One region of the Janthinobacterium sp. GW823-FHT03B06 genome, then DNA from elsewhere that is predicted to be linked to it. Evidence: predicted binding sites of a transcription regulator. Region 1 holds the regulator's gene; each other region holds the start of a gene.
What was found. The regulator LexA, encoded in region 1, represses DNA repair genes until DNA is damaged. The targets are predictions, from matches to a motif close to ACTGTATNNNNATACAGT.
Positions count from the first base shown of each region.

Region 1 (4,528 bases):
GTCTTTGACTTTGACGACTTCGCCGAGGTTACCGACGTTTACAACTTTTTCTAACAGAATGATTTGCATAGTTCTTCTCCAGGAATATCTGACCGATTAAGCGTGGTGCAGATCGGTGTATGGCAGCAGCGCGAGGAAGCGAGCGCGCTTGATTGCGGTGTCGACTTGGCGCTGGTAGTGCGCTTTGGTACCGGTCAGGCGTGCTGGCATGATCTTGCCGTTTTCCTGGACGAAGTCTTTCAGCGTGTCGACGTCTTTGTAGTCGACTTGCTCAACGTGCGCTGCCGTGAAGCGGCAGAACTTCTTACGTTTGAACAAAGGGTTTTGCTGTTTGCGTTTTTCTTTAAGCTTGAGCTTATTTTTGTCGAACTTTTTACCGAATGCCATGTCAGGCTCCTGTATCTAAAATGCGCTAGTCAGAATTGACTGCACTAAAATCAATGATGTGAAACACCAAACTCTTGCTGTTGCGGCTCTTCCTGGCCAGGAAACCCGTGAACTGATACACCCCGCCCAAGCTTGCCTGACTGAACCGGCCTGAAATTTCGCCAGCGGCTAGCGCGGCAACATCAAACTCGGTCAAACGGGCAATCCCTGCTTCCATCTGCTGCGAACTGTGTTGCAATACTGCATTCACAATCGGCAGTCCTGCCGGGGTGTAGCGCAATATTTCGCGCTCGGCAATGATGGCGGTGACTTGTAGCTGGTTCAGCGCACGATCCTGGTCAAGAATTAAGCTGCTGCTGCGGCTGGAGCGGCTGCTGGTGCTTCGGTGCGGTGGCTTTTGGCCGCGTCTTCGCGTTGTACCGATTTCATCATCGGCGAAGGAGCTGTTTCAGCTTTCTTCATTTTAACGGTCAGGTGACGCAACACGGCATCATTGAATTTGAATGCTGTTTCCAACTCGACCAGGGTCTCGTTGTCGCATTCGATGTTCAGGCAGATGTAGTGTGCTTTAGGCAGCTTTTGGATCGAGTAAGCCATTTGACGGCGGCCCCAATCTTCCACGCGGTGAACCGAACCGCCGCGGGTGGTTACGCTGGCTTTGTAGCGTTCGATCATCGCGGGCACTTGCTCGCTTTGGTCCGGATGGACGATAAAGACTATTTCATAATGACGCATGCAAACTCCTTCAGGTCGGATTGATAATCGCCCACCCCGGCGTCAAGACGGGTGTGGGAAGGTCAGCCGAAGATTATAACCGCCTTTTGCAAACGTTTCAATCATTGCTTGCGCCAGTGCCCGAAAAGCCCGCGGACCACCGTGCTTTTCGACCGGGAACAAGTATTTCTTGCGAAATTCGCCGAAAACACGGAAATCCCCTTGCATAGTGAGCGATACTGTACAAAAATACAGACTGTTCATATAGACAGCATTTTAGTATGCACCCACCGCTCATGATCAAGCTGACAGCACGACAAGAACAAATCCTGAACCTGATCAAGGACGCGATTGAAAACACGGGCTTTCCTCCCACCCGTGCCGAAATTGCCAATGAACTGGGTTTCAAATCGGCCAATGCGGCCGAGGAGCATTTGCAGGCCCTGGCCCGCAAGGGCGCGATCGAGATTTCGCCCGGCACCTCGCGCGGCATCCGCCTGATCGGCGCGGCAGCCGAAGCGCCGCCATCGAAAGTGCCGGCGGCGCTGCTGATGTCGCTGCCCCTGATCGGCAGGGTGGCCGCCGGTTCGCCCATCCTTGCCCAGGAAAACCTGGAAGCGAGCTACAACGTGGACCCGGCCCTGTTCTCGGCCAAGCCCGACTTCCTGCTGAAGGTACGCGGCTGGTCCATGCGCGACGCCGGCATCATGGATGGCGATTTACTGGCCGTCAAGAAGGTCGACAGCGCCAAGAATGGCCAGATCGTCGTGGCCCGCATCGGCGATGAAGTCACCGTCAAGCGCTACAAGAAGACGGGTTCCGTCATCGAATTGCTGCCGGAAAACCCAGACTTCAAGGTCATCACCGTGTCGCCGGAAGATGAATTTGCCCTGGAAGGCTTGGCAGTCGGCTTGATGCGCAGCTGGCATTAAGTTGCCTGCCGGGGTCAGACCCGCCGGGTCTGACCCCGGTTTTTAGTTGCGGCCCCTTCTCATGCCTGACACCTAAGTTTCCGTCATCGAACTGCTGCCGAAAGATGAATTCGCCCTGGAAGGCCTGGCTGTGGGACTGATGCGCAGCTGGCATTAAACGACTGCACGAACAAAGGGCCGCAACAGCATGACTGTTGCGGCCCTTTTCATTTGTCCGGCGACTTATACATCGAGTGCCTGGCGGAAATCCTCGAGCAGATCCACCTCATCCTCGATACCGACGGAGACGCGGATCAGCGATTCGGCGATGCCCATGCTGGCGCGGCGCTCGGCGCCCATCTCGTAGAAGATCGTGTGGGCGACGGGAATGACCAGGGTGCGCGTGTCGCCGAGGTTGCTCGCTGGAATGGCCAAATTCAAACGATTGAGGAAATCGAAGCAATCGATGCCATCCTTCAATTCAAAGCTGAACAGCGAACCATAGCTGCGGAACAGGTCGCTCGCCAGCGCGTGCTGCGGGTGCGACGCCAAGCCCGGGTAATGCACGGCCGCCACTCTCGGGTCGGCCTGCAACATGGTGGCCAGCGCCAGTGCGTTCGAGCAAGTGCGGTCCATGCGCAAGGCCATGGTTTCCGCGCCGACGGCGATATGGTGCGCCGCTTCCGGCCCCAGGGACGCGCCGAAGTCGCGCAAGGCCTTGGCGCGGATTTGCGCGATGCCCCACTGCGCGGGCGCCGCCTTCTTGTAGTTCTCGAAAATATTCGGATACTGCGTCCAGTCGAACACGCCCGTGTCCGTCAAGCTGCCGCCCAGCGCATTGCCGTGGCCGCCAATGGATTTCGTCAAGGCGTTGACCACGAGGCCCGCGCCCACGGCTTTCGGGCGGAACAAATACGGCGTCGTCATCGTGTTGTCGACGATGTACAAGATGCCCTTTTCGCGGCACAGGTCACCGATTTTTTTCAGGTCGGCGATCTGCGTGCGCGGATTGGCGATGGTTTCCACGAACAAGATGCGCGTGGCAGGCGTGATGGCGGCCGCCACGTTGGCTACCTCGGTGGCGTCGACGAAGGACACGGCGATGCCCTGCCCCGTCACCGTTTGCCACAGGCTGTTGGTGTTGCCAAACAAAAAGGCCGACGAGACGACATGGTCGCCCGCGCGCAGCAGCGACTGCACCACGGCGCCGATGGCGCCCATGCCGGTGGCGAAGCACAAGGTCGCCACGCCGTCTTCCATCTTGTTGACCTTGTCTTCCAGCGCGGACACGGTGGGGTTGCCCTGGCGGCCATAGCGGAAACCGGGTTCCTTGCCCTGGAATACGGAAGCGAGCTGGCGCGCATCGGCATAACCAAACGCGACGGAAGTGTGCACGGGCTTGTGCAGCGAACCATGCTCGATGCCCTTGCGGCGGTCGTTATGCAGGATGGTGGTGGTAAAGCCGTAGTTTTTTTTATCGTTCATGATCGCGGAGCAAAAAAAGCCCGGCGCTAGCCGGGCAAGATAATTACGCTTCTGTCGTTGCCAGGTTCAGGTTCAGCTGGGAACGCGGCGTATCTTCGGGCGCTGCCGCCTTCGGATGGTGGCGCGCATATTCCAGGCGGTCCAGGTATTCCTGCGACACGTCGCCCGTCACGTAGACGCCGTCGAAGCACGAGGCCTCGAAGTTGGTCAGGGCCGGGTTGACGTCGGCGATCGCCTGCTTGAGCGCGCCGATATCCTGGTAGACCAGGTAGTCGGCCGTGATTTCGCGGCACACTTCTTCCGTCGTGCGGCCGTAGGCGATCAGCTCGTCGCGCGTCGGCATGTCGATGCCGTACACGTTCGGATAGATGACGGGCGGCGCGGCCGAGGCGAAGATGACTTTCGTCGCGCCCGCTTCACGCGCCATCTGCACGATTTCACGGCTGGTGGTGCCGCGCACGATGGAATCGTCGACGAGCAAGACCACTTTATCCTTGAATTCGGACGGGATCGCGTTGAGCTTCTGGCGCACGGATTTCTTGCGCGCCGCCTGGCCCGGCATGATAAAAGTGCGGCCGATGTAGCGGTTCTTGATGAAGCCTTCGCGGTATTCGATGTTCAGCGCCATGGCCAGCTGGATGGCGGCCGGACGCGAGGAATCGGGAATCGGCATGACCACGTCGATATGCACGCCTGGCAATTCGGCGCGGATCTTCTCGGCCAGGTATTCGCCCATTTTCAGGCGCGTGGCGTACACGGAGGCGCCGTCGATGACGGAGTCGGGACGGGCCAGGTAGACGAATTCGAACACGCACGGGTTCAGGCTGGCATTGTCGGCGCACTGGGCGCTGTGCAATTTCTTGTCGGCATCGATGAAGACGGCTTCGCCGGGGCCGATGTCGCGCACGAAGCGGAAGCCCATGCCTTCCAGGGCCACGGATTCGGAAGCGATCAGGTATTCGGGACCCTGCTCCGTTTCATTGATGCCCAGGCACAGCGGACGGATGCCGTGCGGGTCGCGGAAGGCCAGC
Region 1 covers NZ_JBXAJE010000002.1:597,449-601,976, forward strand. Annotated here, with positions in the region: gene rplI (50S ribosomal protein L9) at 1-69, opposite strand, end outside; gene rpsR (30S ribosomal protein S18) at 97-387, opposite strand; gene priB (primosomal replication protein N) at 413-712, opposite strand; gene rpsF (30S ribosomal protein S6) at 733-1,122, opposite strand; gene lexA (transcriptional repressor LexA) at 1,398-2,033, shown strand; partial or broken gene AC1RBA_RS08655 (transcriptional repressor LexA) at 2,113-2,190, shown strand; gene AC1RBA_RS08660 (cystathionine gamma-synthase family protein) at 2,256-3,497, opposite strand; gene purF (amidophosphoribosyltransferase) at 3,541-4,528, opposite strand, start outside.

Region 2 (4,528 bases), on a different contig from region 1:
TTGTCTCAGAAAACCATCCCGACGTTTGTCACCACGTCTGGAAGAGGCGCTATTATAGGATGGCTAAAATCCTTCTGCAAGCGCTTTTTTCACATTATTGCGTGATGTTCCACTGCGACAGCATCCAGGCCATGTTGAAGGCGTTTTCGGCAATCGCGTTGTAGCGGCCCGACGCGCCGCCGTGGCCGGCGCCCATATTCGTTTTCAGCAGCAATGGATTGCCGTCCGTTTTATACGCGCGCAGCTTGGCCACGTATTTTGCCGGTTCCCAGTACATGACCTGGCTGTCGTTCAGGCCCGTCGTCACCAGCATGGCGGGATAATTCTTGCGCGCGATGTTGTCGTAGGGCGAGTAGCTGAGCATGTAGTCGTAGGCCGCCTTCTGGTTCGGGTCGCCCCATTCCAGGTATTCGCCCGTCGTCAGGGGCAGGCTGGCGTCCATCATGGTGTTCATCACGTCGACGAATGGTACGGCCGCGTGCACGGCGTGGAACAGCTCGGGACGCATGTTGACGACGGCGCCCATCAGCAAGCCGCCGGCGCTGCCGCCCTGGATGATCAGGCGGTTCGGGCTCGTCCATTTTTCGCGCACCAGGTAGTCGGCGCTGTCGATGAAGTCATGGAAGGTGTTTTTCTTCTTCATCAGCATGCCGTCTTCATGCCACGCTTCGCCCATGTCGGTGCCGCCGCGGATATGCGCTTGCGCATAGATGACACCGCGTTCCAGCAGGCTGATGCGGCTGATGGCAAAACTGGCTTCCGTCGAGATGCCATACGAGCCATACGAATACAGCAGCAGCGGCGCGGAACCGTCGAGCTTGACGCCCTTCTTGTAGACGACCCACAGCGGCACTTGCACGCCATCGCGCGCTGTCACCCACAGACGCTGCGTCGTGTAGCGGCTGCCGTCAAAGCCGCCGACGATTTCCTGCTGCTTCAGCACCGTGCGCTGGCCATCCTTCATGCCGACATCGATGATGGTGGGCGGCGTGACGGGCGACTGGTACGACATGCGAAATTGCGTGGCCGAAAACTCGGGTGTGCCGACGGACGTGGCCAGGTAGACGGGGTCGTCGAACTGCACGGTTTTCCAGTTCTTTTGCGCAAAATCAAGGATGCGCGCGCGGTTCAGGGCGCGCGCCTTTTCCATCACCACCAGATAGCCCTGGAAGACGTCGATGGACTGGATCACGGCATCCTTGTTGTGCGGCACGACGGGTTTCCAGTGTTTCGGCTGCGGGGTGCTCAATGGCGCGCTGACGACGCGGAAATTCTTCGCATCCTTGTTGGTCAGGATGTACAGCTGGCCGTCGCGGTGTTCGACGACGTAGCGGTGGCCTTTTTCGCGTTTCAGTACGCTCTGGAAACTGCCTTGCGGCTGGCTCGTTGGCAACAGCAGCACTTCGCTCGTATCCGTGCTGCGCGCCGTGAGCACAAAGTAGCGCTGGTCGCGCGTGCGGCTCACGCCGATGGCGAATTGCTCTACCGGCTCGTGATAGACCTGCTGCGGCATGCCGCCCAAGGCCAGGCGGAACAAGCGGTCAGCGCGCTTGGTGGTGGCTTCTTCCTGCGTCAGCATCAGGGTGGCGTTGTCGGCCGCCCAGGCCAGGGATGTGACGCGCGGCATGCTGTCGCCCAGCAACTTGCCTGTCTTCAAATCCTTGACATGCAGCGCGTACTGGCGGAAACCCGTCGTGTCGGTGGTGTAGGCCAGCAATTGTTCGTTCGGGCTGATGGCAAACGCGCGCACGGCAAAAAATTTGTGGCCTTCGGCCAGTTGATTCTGATCCAGCAAGATTTCTTCAAGCGCCTGCGCATCGTAGGCGCCGCTGGTGCCGACGGGGCGGCGGCAGTGAATCGGATACTGCTTGCCCGCTTCCGTGCGCGTGTAATAGTAGAAATTGCCCTGGCGCGCAGGCACGGACAGGTCCACTTCCTGCATGCGTCCCTTGATTTCCGCAGTCAGCTTGTCGGCCAGCGGCTGGATCGGGGCCGTGACGGCCGCCGTATAGGCGTTTTCCGCATTCAGGTAGTCGATCACGGCAGGATTGGTCTTCTTTTGCAGCCAGCGGTAGTCGTCCGTAACCACGGTGCCGTGGCGCGTTTCCTGCCAGGCCGTCTTGGTGGCGATGGGGGCGGTGGCGTCGGCGGCCAGCGCGGATGCCGCCAGCGTGGACAGCAGGATGGATGAGCAGACGGCCAGGCGGCGCAAAGCTTGATGTGCTGTAGACAAGGCAACTCCTTTTATAGTCGTGTCAGGATTGTAATCTTGCTATTGAGAAAAGCAACTGCGGAGCGCGTGCGTTTCAACTTGCATCCATGGGCATTTCCAGCGATACTGTATATAACTACAGTATCCCGCCGCGAGGTGTCCTTGACCACATCTGCCCCTACATTGCCTGAACCGCGCCGCTGGATAGCCCATCTGGACATGGATGCCTTTTTCGCCTCCGTGGAACTGTTGAAATATCCGGAATTGCGCGGCGAAGCCGTCGTCATCGGCGGCGGGCGCTTGCAGCAACCGGTGCTGCAGGAAGACGGCACGCGGAAATTCGCGCGCATGCGCGACTACGTGGGGCGCGGCGTCGTCACCACGTCGACCTATGCGGCGCGCAAGTTTGGCGTGTTTTCCGCCATGGGCATCATGAAGGCGGCGAAACTGGCGCCCGACAGCATCCTGCTGCCGGCCGATTTCGAGGCTTACCGCGAGTATTCGGCCCGCTTCAAGCAGGCAGTGGCCCAGCTGTGCCCCATCATCCAGAACGTGGGCATCGATGAAATCTATGTCGACCTGACCGAATACGGCGAGCAGGCACCGGCCATGGCGGCGCGACTGAAGGCGGCCGTGTTCGAGGCGACGGGCCTGTCGTGCTCGATCGGCCTGGCGCCGAACAAATTGTTGGCAAAAATCTGTTCCGATCTGGAAAAGCCCGACGGCCTGACCATTTTGTCGCCCGAGGATGTGGAAACGCGGGTCTGGCCCTTGCCGGCGAAAAAGATCAACGGCATCGGCCCGAAAGCCACGGCCAAGCTGGAAGCGCTGGGCATTATTACCATCGGCGAGCTGGCGCGGGCCGACATGGCCATGCTGCGCACGCAGTTCGGCGACCTGTACACGGGCTGGCTGCGCCAGGCGGCGCTGGGCATCGACGAGCGGCCCGTGCAGACGAGCCGGGAAACCAAGTCCGTCAGCCGCGAAACGACGTTCGAGCGCGACTTGCAGGTGGTGCGCGACCGCGCCACGCTGTCGGAAAAGCTGGAAAGCCTGTGCACGCGCGTGGCGGGCGACCTCGACAAGCAGTCGCTGGCGGGGCGCACGGTGGGCATCAAGCTGCGCTTCGAGGATTTCAGCACGGTCACGCGCGACATCACCCTGCCCAGTGCCACGGCGGACGCCGCCGCCATCCTGCGCGCCAGCCGCGACTGCTTGCGGCGCGTGCCATTTGACAAGAAAATCCGCCTGCTGGGCGTGCGCATCTCGACCTTGTCCGATCCGGCCGTCGTGACGCGGCAGGCGCCAGCCCAGGCGGAGCTGTTTCCCGCCCTGTAGCGGCATTCCCCATACATCAACAACCCGCGCCAGTCCGCGTTTTTGACGGCATTCCCGTGTCGAAAGTGTAGAATGGCGTTCCCCTGGCACTACTGAAACAAACGGAAGACAAAAACTATGTGGTTCAAGAATCTTCAGATTTACCGCCTGCCCGCACCGTGGGCTTACACGCCAGAACAACTGGAAGAGGCCTTGTCCTCGAACAAATTTACGCCGGCGACCAGCATGGATCTGATGCGCCAGGGCTGGGATACGCCACGCCCGAACGGCGGCCTGGTCCACGTGGTCAACAAGCAGATGCTGATCTTGCTGGGCACGGAAAAGAAACTGCTGCCGGCCACCGTCATCAACCAGGTGGCCAAGGCCCGTGCCGCCGAGATGGAAGAAGCGCAAGGCTTTGCGCCTGGTAAAAAGGCCATGAAGGAATTGAAGGAACGCGTGGCCGACGAGCTGCTGCCGCGCGCCTTCAGCATCCGCAGCAATGTCTGGACGTGGATCGACCCCGTCAATGGCTGGCTGGTGGTCGATGCCGCCAGCCCGGCGAAAGCCGATGAAGTCATCAAGCTGCTGCTGAAAGCCGTCGATAAACTGCCGCTGGAAAGCCTGCGCGTGCAGCGCTCGCCCGTGGCGGTGATGACGGAGTGGCTGCAGGCGGACGACGCGCCGTCCGGCTTCACGGTCGACATGGATACGGAATTGCGCGCCACGGGCGAGAGCAAGGCCACCGTGCGCTACGTGCGCCACACCCTGGAAGCGGACGACGTGCGCCGCCACATCGCGGCCGGCAAGCAGTGCACGCGTCTGGCCATGACGTGGAACGACAAGATCTCGTTCGTGCTGACGGAGTCCTTGGCCATCAAGAGCGTCAAGCCGCTCGACGTGATCAAGGAAACGGAATCGAGCACGAAGAACGACGAAGAGCGTTTCGACGGCGACGTGATGCTGATGACGGGCGAGCTCTCCAAGCTGATGGCCGAC
Region 2 covers NZ_JBXAJE010000008.1:128,649-133,176, forward strand. Annotated here, with positions in the region: gene AC1RBA_RS23425 (S9 family peptidase) at 95-2,233, opposite strand; gene dinB (DNA polymerase IV) at 2,396-3,550, shown strand; gene AC1RBA_RS23435 (recombination-associated protein RdgC) at 3,668-4,528, shown strand, end outside.
Region 2: a site for LexA is predicted at 2,338-2,355, ahead of dinB (DNA polymerase IV). Genes of this name have one in related genera too.

Region 3 (4,528 bases), on a different contig from region 1:
CCCGGCACCAGGCCCAGGCTGGCGCTACTGCCTTGCGTGACGATGGCCACGATGTGCTGGCCACCGGGCAATTCCAGCGTGACTTCGTCGTTGACGGCGCCCTGTTTCAGTTCGGCCACCTTGCCCAGGAATTGGTTGCGTGCCGTGGTTTTCATGGCCATTCTCCGTATGAGTAAAAGATCGTCGGCGATGCCTTCGGCCTGGCTGCCCAGCTGGCGCAGGTAGCGCGCATGCTCGCGCTCGATGATGCGGAAATTGTCGACCAGCTGGCGTCCCCGTTGCGTCAGCCGCGTGCCGCCGCCGCCCTTGCCGCCCGTCAGGCGTTCGACCAGCGGCTCGCCGGCCAGGTTGTTCATCGCGTCGATCGCGTCCCAGGCCGCCTTGTAGCTCATCTTGACGAGCTTGGCCGCCTGCGTGATGGAGCCGCACTCGGCGATGGCGCCCAGCAATTCCACCCGGCCGGCGCCACCCAGGTGCTCGCCTCCCACCGTCATCCATACCGAGCCTTGCAGGCCGATTTCCGCTGCCGCTGATTTATCCAATGCGTTCACCCAATGCCATGTGTTCTTCCCTGTTATCGATCTGTCCGTCGCGCAAGTACAGCACATGCTCGCCCAGGATGCGCGCATCTTCCGGATCATGAGTGATCAGGATCATGGGCACGTCCAGGCGCTGCTGCCACTGGCTCAGTTCCAGGCGCATTTTGACACGCAGGGCCGGATCGAGGGCGGCGAACGGCTCGTCGAGCAGCAGCGCGTTCGGCTCGGCCACGAGCGCCCTCGCCAGCGCCACCCTTTGGCGCTGGCCTCCGGACAACTCGTCGGGAAACTGGTGCGCCAGTTCCTGCAAGTGGAAGGCATCGAGCCAATGCTCGACCGTCTGCAATTTTTCGCGCGCACGCGGATTGAACCAGCCGCGCGCCAGGCCGAAGCCCACGTTCTGGCGCACCGTCAGGTGCGGGAACAGCGCGTAATCCTGGAACAGGTAGGCGACATTGCGCTGCTGCGGCGGCAAGTTGATGCCGGCGGCCGAGTCGAACAGGGTACGCCCGTTCAGGCGGATATGGCCCGCATCCGGTGTAAACAGTCCGGCAATGGCTTTGAGGGTCATGCTCTTGCCGGCGCCGGACGGGCCATACATGGCGATGCGCTGGCTGCCGGAGGTGCATTGCACGTGCAGGTCGAAACGGCGTTTGCCGGAGCGCAAGGTAGCGCGAATGTCGAGGTCGAGTTGCATGGGCGTCATCATAGGCCTCATTTGTGCGCGACGCGCCCGGGCGCCAGGCGGCCAGCCGACAGCAGCACCACGATGCAAACTAGCGAGATAATCACGACCAGCGTATTGGCCACCTCATCCTGACCCGCCTGCACGGCTTCATACACGGCCACCGACAGGGTCTGCGTCTTGCCGGGAATGCTGCCGGCCACCATCAGGGTGGCGCCGAATTCGCCGAGCGCGCGCACGAAGCCCAGCAGCACGCCGGCCAGGATGCCGCGCCAGGCCAGCGGCAAGGTGACGCGAAAGAAAATCGCCAGCTCCGAAATGCCCAGCACGCGGGCCGCCTGCTCCAGCTGGCCGTCAACCGCTTCGAAGGCGGCGCGCGCGGGCTTGAAGACGAGGGGAAAGGCGACCACCGTGGAAGCGATCACGGCGCCCTGCCACGTAAAGATCAGGTTGATGCCGAAGTTGTCCTGCAGCCAGATGCCCAAGGTGCCGCGCCGGCCCAGCAGCACCAGCAGGTAATAGCCGAGCACGGTGGGCGGCATCACCATTGGCAGGGTCAGCAGGGCGTCGAGCAGCTCGCGCCCGGGAAAACGCGTGCGCGCCAGCAGATAGCCCGTACCGATGCCGAACAGCAAATTGAGCGCCGTGGCCCAGGCCGCTACTTTCAGCGACAGGGCCAGCGCGGTCCAGGCGATATCCATGCGGGCGCGGTGGCGTTAGGGTTTCTTGAAGCCGTACTTGGCCAGGATGGCTTGCGCCGGCGCCGTCTGCAAATAGCTGACGAAGCGCTTCGCTTCGGCGGCATTGCCGCTGCCCTTGATGGTGGCGATCGGGTACAGCACGGGCGCGTCGAGCGGCACGTCCAGCACCACGTTCACCTTGTCTTTCATGATGGCCGCGTCGGTGGCGTAGACAAAGCCCGCATCGACTTCGCCGCGCGCCACATAGTCGAGCGACTGGCGCACGTTCTGCGTGCCGAGGGCTTTCGGCTGCACGGCTTCCCACAGCTTCGCCTTCTTCAGCGCGCCTTCCGAATAGCGGCCGACGGGCACGCTGGCCGGGTTGGCGATGGCCACGCGGGTCACGCCCTTGTGCGTCAGGTCGGCCAAAGCTTTGATGCCCAGCTTGCTATCGTGCGGCACGATCAGCACCAGGCTGTTGCCGACGAAGTCCATGCGGTCGGCCGGCAATACCAGGCCCTGCTTTTGCGCCGCATCCATGGTTTCCTGGTCGGCAGAGGCAAACACGTCGACGGGCGCGCCCTTGACGATCTGCTGCAGCAGCACGCCCGAGGCGGCAAAGTTCAGGGACACCTTGCTGCCCGGATACTGCGCCTCGTAGCTTTGCGCCGCATCCTTGAACGCGTTCGTCAGGCTGGCCGCGGCCGACACGACCACTTCGCCGGCAAGGGCGGAGGTAGCGGCAGTGGCGAGCAGGGTGACGCCAAGCAGGCGGGCGAGGGAGGTGAGGCGCAAGGTGAGGCACATGAGCGTATCCTGAATGAGAAGAGAACCAGGCCCGTAATATACACCGATATATAGCGTTCTGCCATTGCACAGATCAAGCCGGTACCAGGCCGATTCCCTGATATACTGTATATAAACACAGTATATCGAGGTGCACCATGGAATTGACGGACAAGCTGGAAATCCTGGCCGACGCGGCCAAGTACGACGCTTCCTGCGCCAGCAGCGGCGCGCCGAAGCGCGATTCCATCGGCAAGGACGGTTTTGGCGCCACCTCGGGCATGGGGATTTGCCACAGCTACACGCCGGACGGGCGCTGCGTCTCGCTGCTGAAGATACTGTTGACCAATTACTGCCTGTACGATTGCCAGTACTGCGTCAACCGCCGTACCTCGAACGTGCCGCGCGCGCGCTTTACGGTGGCCGAAGTGGTGAAACTGACCAGCGACTTTTACCTGCGCAACTACATCGACGGCCTGTTCCTCAGTTCCGGCATCATCCAGTCGGCCGACTACACGATGGAGCAACTGGTGCAGGTGGCGCGCGAATTGCGCGAAGTACACCAGTTCCGCGGCTACATCCACCTGAAAACCATCCCCGACGCCGATCCGGCCCTGGTCGCGCAGGCGGGCCGCTATGCCGACAGGCTCAGCGTCAACATCGAATTGCCGACCCAGGACAGCGTGCAGAAGCTGGCGCCGGAAAAGAGCGTGCACACGATCAAGCTGGCCATGGGCGCCATCCGCCGCAAGCTTGATGAAAAGGCGGAAGAACCGCGCTCGCCGCGCTTCGCGCCGGCCGGGCAAAGCACGCAGATGATCGTTGGCGCCGACGCCAGCGACGACCAGCAGATCCTCGCCACGGCCGAGACCCTGTACGGCAGCTATAAACTCAAGCGCGTGTACTACTCGGCCTTCAGCCCCATCCCCGACAGCCCGAAAAGCGTGCCGCTGGCGCCGCCGCCGATGCTGCGCGAACACCGGCTGTACCAGGCCGATTTCTTGCTGCGTAGCTATGGTTTCCAGGCCAGCGAACTGCTGCCCGCCAGCGGCGGCAACCTGGCGCTCGACATCGATCCGAAACTGGCGTGGGCGCTGGCGCACCGCGAACATTTTCCGCTGGACTTGAACCGCGCGGCGCAGCACATGATCGCGCGCGTGCCCGGCATCGGCCTGCGTAACGCGCAGCGCATCGTCGACCTGCGCCGTTTGCGGCAAGTGCGCTATGCCGACCTGTCGCGCCTGCGCTGCAGCATGAAAAAGATTGCCCCGTTCATCATCACGGCCGATTACTTTCCCGCACGCGACACCACCGCCTCGGAACAATTGCGCCGCGCCATGGCAGACGCACCGCAGCAATTGAACTTATGGCCGGAGCTGCAGGCAGCATGAGTACGTTCGTGCGGCTGGCGCAATCGTTCGACGCGTGGCGCGCGGCGGCGCGCGAACTGATCGCGCGCGGCGTGCCGCCTGCCGACGTGGCCTGGCAATCGCAGCCCGGCGACGGCGACCTGTTTTCCTCCACGCCAGAGGCCACGGATACCGGCGCGCCACCGCTGCGCCTGCCCCGCCAGCTGGTGGAACTGCTGGAGAGCGCCGCCTGTTTCAACGTGCATGACCGCTGGGCCTTCCTGTATCAGGTGCTGTGGCGCTGGCAGCAGGGCCAGCACGACGTGGTGTCCCCGGCCGACGCGGACGGCGCGCGCCTGCACGCCATGGTCAAGGCCGTGCACCGCGAGGAGCACGACATGCATGCGTATGTGCGCTTCCGCGAGCGGGCCGAAAGTGACGGCGCGCCCCGTTTTGTCGCCTGGTTCGAGCCCACGCACGAAGTGCTGC
Region 3 covers NZ_JBXAJE010000003.1:717,109-721,636, reverse strand. Annotated here, with positions in the region: gene AC1RBA_RS14320 (TOBE domain-containing protein) at 1-494, opposite strand, end outside; gene AC1RBA_RS14315 (sulfate/molybdate ABC transporter ATP-binding protein) at 535-1,245, opposite strand; gene modB (molybdate ABC transporter permease subunit) at 1,254-1,925, opposite strand; gene modA (molybdate ABC transporter substrate-binding protein) at 1,941-2,711, opposite strand; gene AC1RBA_RS14300 (putative DNA modification/repair radical SAM protein) at 2,849-4,081, shown strand; gene AC1RBA_RS14295 (UdgX family uracil-DNA binding protein) at 4,078-4,528, shown strand, end outside.
Region 3: a site for LexA is predicted at 2,816-2,833, ahead of AC1RBA_RS14300 (putative DNA modification/repair radical SAM protein). Genes of this name have one in related genera too.

Region 4 (4,528 bases), on a different contig from region 1:
CCAGCTTGTCTTCGCCGATCTCCCAGCTGTATTCCTTGTCCTGGTAGCGCGTGGCCATGCGCACGGACGGCTGGTCCGACAGCAATCGCTTGACGCGCTCGGCTTCGTCGCGCAGCAGCTGCTGCTGGCGCGGGTCGAGCAGGCGGCTGCCGACGGCGTCGCGCAGGCCGCTGCCTTCCATGAAAGCGTCGACCAGCACGGTGACGAAGTCTTCGCCGCCCAAAAAATTGTCGCCGGCCGAGGCGCGCACTTCCATCACGCCTTCGAACAGTTCCAGGATCGACACGTCGAACGTGCCGCCGCCCAGGTCGAAGACGAGAAATTTGCTTTCCTGTTCCTTGTCGCGGATGCCGTAGGCCAGCGCGGCGGCCGTCGGCTCGTTGAGCAGGCGCTCCACGCGCAGGCCCGCCAGCTGGCCGGCGATGCGCGTGGCCTTGCGCTGCGCATCGCTGAAATACGCGGGCACGGTGATGATGGCTTCCTCGACCTTGTGGCCCAGGAAGGCTTCGGCATCTTCCTTCAGCGCGCGCAGCACCATCGACGACAGTTCTTCCGGGCGGAATTGCTGCGTGCCGAGGGTGATCTTCTTTTCGCTGCCCATGTAGCGCTTGAAGACGGCCGCCGTCAGCTGCGGGTGCGTCTGCAGCCGTTCGCGCGCGGCGCGGCCCACCAGCACGGTGCCGTCGTCATCGATGCTCACGCACGACGGCGTCAGGTGTTCACCGAGCGCATTCGGGATGATGGAAGCCTTGCCGTCGCGCCAGATGGCGACCAGGCTGTTGGTGGTGCCCAGGTCGATGCCGATGATCATCAGATATCCGCCTCCGCCTCATTGCCGTGTTCCTCGATCCAGGCGCGGCGTCCTGCCGCCTCGCCCTTGCCCATCAACATATTGAAGCGGGACGCCGAGGCCATGTGGTCGATTTCACCGAGCGTGACGGGCAGCAAACGGCGCGTGTCCGGATTCATCGTCGTTTCCCACAGCTGCTCGGCGTTCATCTCGCCCAGGCCCTTGAAGCGCGAGATCGACCAGGCGCCCTGTTTCACGCCTTCCTTGCGCAGCTTGTCCTCGATGGCCAGCAGTTCGCCATCGTCGAGCGCATAGATTTTCTGCATCGGCTTCTTGCCGCGCGCCGGCGCGTCCACGCGGTACAAAGGCGGACGGGCGATGCAGATGTGGCCTTTGTTGATCAGGACGGGGAAGTGCTTGAAGAACAGGGTCAGCAGCAGCACCTGGATGTGCGAGCCGTCCACGTCCGCATCCGACAGGATGCAGATCTTGCCGTAGCGCAGGCCCGACAGGTCGGGCGAGTCGCCCACGCTGTGCGGGTCGACGCCGATGGCCACCGCAATGTCGTGGATCTCGTTATTGGCGAACAGGCGGTCGCGGTCCGTTTCCCACGAGTTCAACACCTTGCCGCGCAGGGGCAGGATCGCCTGGAATTCCTTGTCGCGGCCCATCTTGGCCGAACCGCCCGCCGAGTCGCCCTCGACGAGGAACAGTTCATTGCGCGTGATGTCCGACGATTCGCAGTCGGTCAGCTTGCCGGGAAGGACGGCCACGCCCGAGGATTTTTTCTTTTCCACTTTTTGCAGCGAGCGCTGGCGCGACTGCGCCTGCTTGATCACGAGCTCGGCCAGCTTCTTGCCGTAATCGACGTGCTGGTTCAGCCACAGTTCCAGCGGCGGCTTGGTGAAGGTCGAGACGAGGCGCACGGCGTCGCGCGAATTGAGGCGTTCCTTGATCTGACCCTGGAATTGCGGGTCCAGCACCTTGGCCGACAGCACGAACGATGCGCGCGCGAACACGTCTTCCGGCAGCAGTTTCACACCTTTGGGCAGCAGCGAGTGCATTTCGACGAAATTTTTCACGGCGCCGAACAGGCCGTCGCGCAAGCCCGATTCGTGCGTGCCGCCATTCGAGGTGGGAATCAGGTTGACATACGATTCGCGCACGATGGCGCCTTCTTCCGTCCACGCCACGACCCAGGCCGCGCCTTCGCCTTCGGCAAAGCCTTCCGAGTCCGGGCCAGCGTATTGCGCGCCTTCGAACAGGGGAATCAGGGTTTCGCCATTCGATACCTGCGCCAGCGTTTCGGTCAGGTAGCCGCGCAAGCCTTCCGCGTACTGCCAGGTCTGCGTATCGCCCGTCTTCGCGTTGGTCAGCGTGACGGTCACGCCCGGCAGCAGCACGGCTTTCGAGCGCAGCAGGCGTTGCAGCTCCGTTTGCGAGATGTTCGGCGAATCAAAGTATTTCGCATCGGGCCAGGCCGTGACGCGCGTGCCGGATTTTTTGCCGTCGCGCGGGGCGGGGCGGGAACTCAGGGGCTCGATCACGTCGCCGTTGGCAAACACCATGTGGTGCAAGCCGTTGCCATCGCTTTCCTTGCGCCAGACGGTGATTTCCAGGCGCGTCGACAGCGCATTGGTGACGGACACGCCGACGCCGTGCAAGCCGCCCGAGAACGCGTAGGCGCCGCCCGAACCCTTGTCGAACTTGCCGCCCGCGTGCAGCCGTGTAAACACGATTTCCACCGTCGGCACGCCTTCTTCCGGGTGCAGGCCGACGGGAATGCCGCGGCCATTGTCTTCGACGGTGATGCTGCCATCCGTGTTCTGCGTCACGGCGATATGCGTGCAATGACCGCCCAGCGCCTCGTCGGAGGCATTGTCGATCACTTCCTGAATGATGTGCAGCGGATTTTCAGTGCGGGTGTACATCCCCGGGCGCTGCTTGACGGGTTCCAGTCCTTTCAGGACACGGATGGATGATTCGCTGTAGTCGGATGCTGGTTTTTTAGTGGCCATACGTGTTCAAGCTAAGTAAAGACAGTGGTTGGAACGCCAGGCCAGGGCACTGCGGGCGCAATGACAGCGGCGGCGATAACTGTATGAATATACAGTATATCCCGTCCAGCGTCACTGGGAGAGGGCAGTGCGGCAGGCTTGGCGTCCTTGTGCGGACGCTCGCGCATTCTATCTTGTCCGGCGAGCAATAGCGCTACTCCAAGGCAACAACAGTGCGCCGCGCGCGTGGTTTTGCGCCAATTGTGATGGATTTTATGCGGTAAAGCGGCCTTTTTTACATCTTGTTTACAGCTGCCTTCCCAGTCTTTACGAATTTTTTAGACCCTTTTGGCTAATCTGCTCACTATCAAAACAAACCTGAATGAGGGTGGGAATGGATCTCGTGTATCTCGGCTTGATTGCCGTGTTTTTCGTCGTGGCGGCCGGCTTTGCCGTCGCCTGCGACAAATTAGGGAGCGTCAAATGAACGCGTTTTATGTGCTGGGCGCCGTCGTCTCGGCCGGCCTGCTCGTGTATTTGCTGGTGGCGCTGCTGAAGGCGGAGGAACTGTGATGACGACGCAATCGATACTGTTGTTGGTGGCCTTCCTGGCCGTGCTGCTGGCCGCCGGCTATCCGCTGGGCCTGTACATGGCCAGGGTGGCCGGCGATGGCCCCGTGCGCGGCCTGGGCTGGCTGCAAAAGCTGGAAAACCTGCTGTACCGCTGGTCCGGCCTGCCCGCCGACAAGGCCATGGGCTGGAAAAGCTATGCCATCGCCCTGATCGTGTTTAACACGGTGGGCGCCGTCTTCGTCTACGGCCTGCAGCGCCTGCAGGGCTTCCTGCCCCTCAATCCCCAAGGCCTGGGCGCCGTCAGCCCCGATTCCTCGTTCAATACCACCGTCAGCTTCGTCGCCAACACCAACTGGCAGGGCTACGGCGGCGAACAGACCATGAGCTATCTGACGCAGATGCTGGGCATGGCCTGCCAGAATTTCTTTTCGGCGGCCACCGGCATCGCCGTGATCTTCGCGCTGGTGCGCGGCTTCGCCTCGCGCTCGGGCAAATCGATCGGCAATTTCTGGGTCGACCTGGTGCGCTCGACCCTGTACATCCTGCTGCCGCTGTCCCTGGCCCTGTCCGTCGTCTTCATGGGCGAAGGCATGATCCAGAATTTTTCCGCCTATAAGGAAGTGACCCTGCTCGACCACGTGGCGTATGAAACGCCGAAGGTGACGGCCGACGGCCAGCCCGTGCTGGACGCCGCCGGCAAACCCGTGATGGAAGCGCAAGTGGCGGCGACGCAGACGATCGCCATGGGCCCCGTCGCGTCGCAGGAATCGATCAAGCTGCTGGGCACGAATGGCGGCGGCTTCTTCAATGCCAACTCCTCGCATCCGTACGAAAACCCGACCGTGCTGTCGAACTTCCTGCAGATGCTGGCCATCTTCATCATTCCCGCCGGCCTGTGCTTCACCTTCGGCCGCATGGTGGGCGACATGCGCCAGGGCTGGGCCGTGCTGGCCGCGATGACCCTGATCTTTGTCGTCATGACGGCCGGCGTGATGAGCGCCGAGCAGCAAGCCAATCCGGCGTTGCAATCGCTGGGCGTGGACCAGCAGGCCAGCAGCCTGCAATCGGGCGGCAATATGGAAGGCAAGGAAACGCGCTTCGGCATCAGCTCCTCGACCCTGTTCGCGGCGGTGACGACGGCCGCGTCGTGCGGTGCCGTCAATTCCAT
Region 4 covers NZ_JBXAJE010000007.1:36,365-40,892, forward strand. Annotated here, with positions in the region: gene AC1RBA_RS21305 (molecular chaperone HscC) at 1-811, opposite strand, end outside; gene AC1RBA_RS21310 (DNA topoisomerase IV subunit B) at 811-2,808, opposite strand; gene kdpF (K(+)-transporting ATPase subunit F) at 3,271-3,360, shown strand; gene kdpA (potassium-transporting ATPase subunit KdpA) at 3,360-4,528, shown strand, end outside.
Region 4: a site for LexA is predicted at 2,887-2,904, ahead of AC1RBA_RS21310 (DNA topoisomerase IV subunit B). Genes of this name have one in related genera too.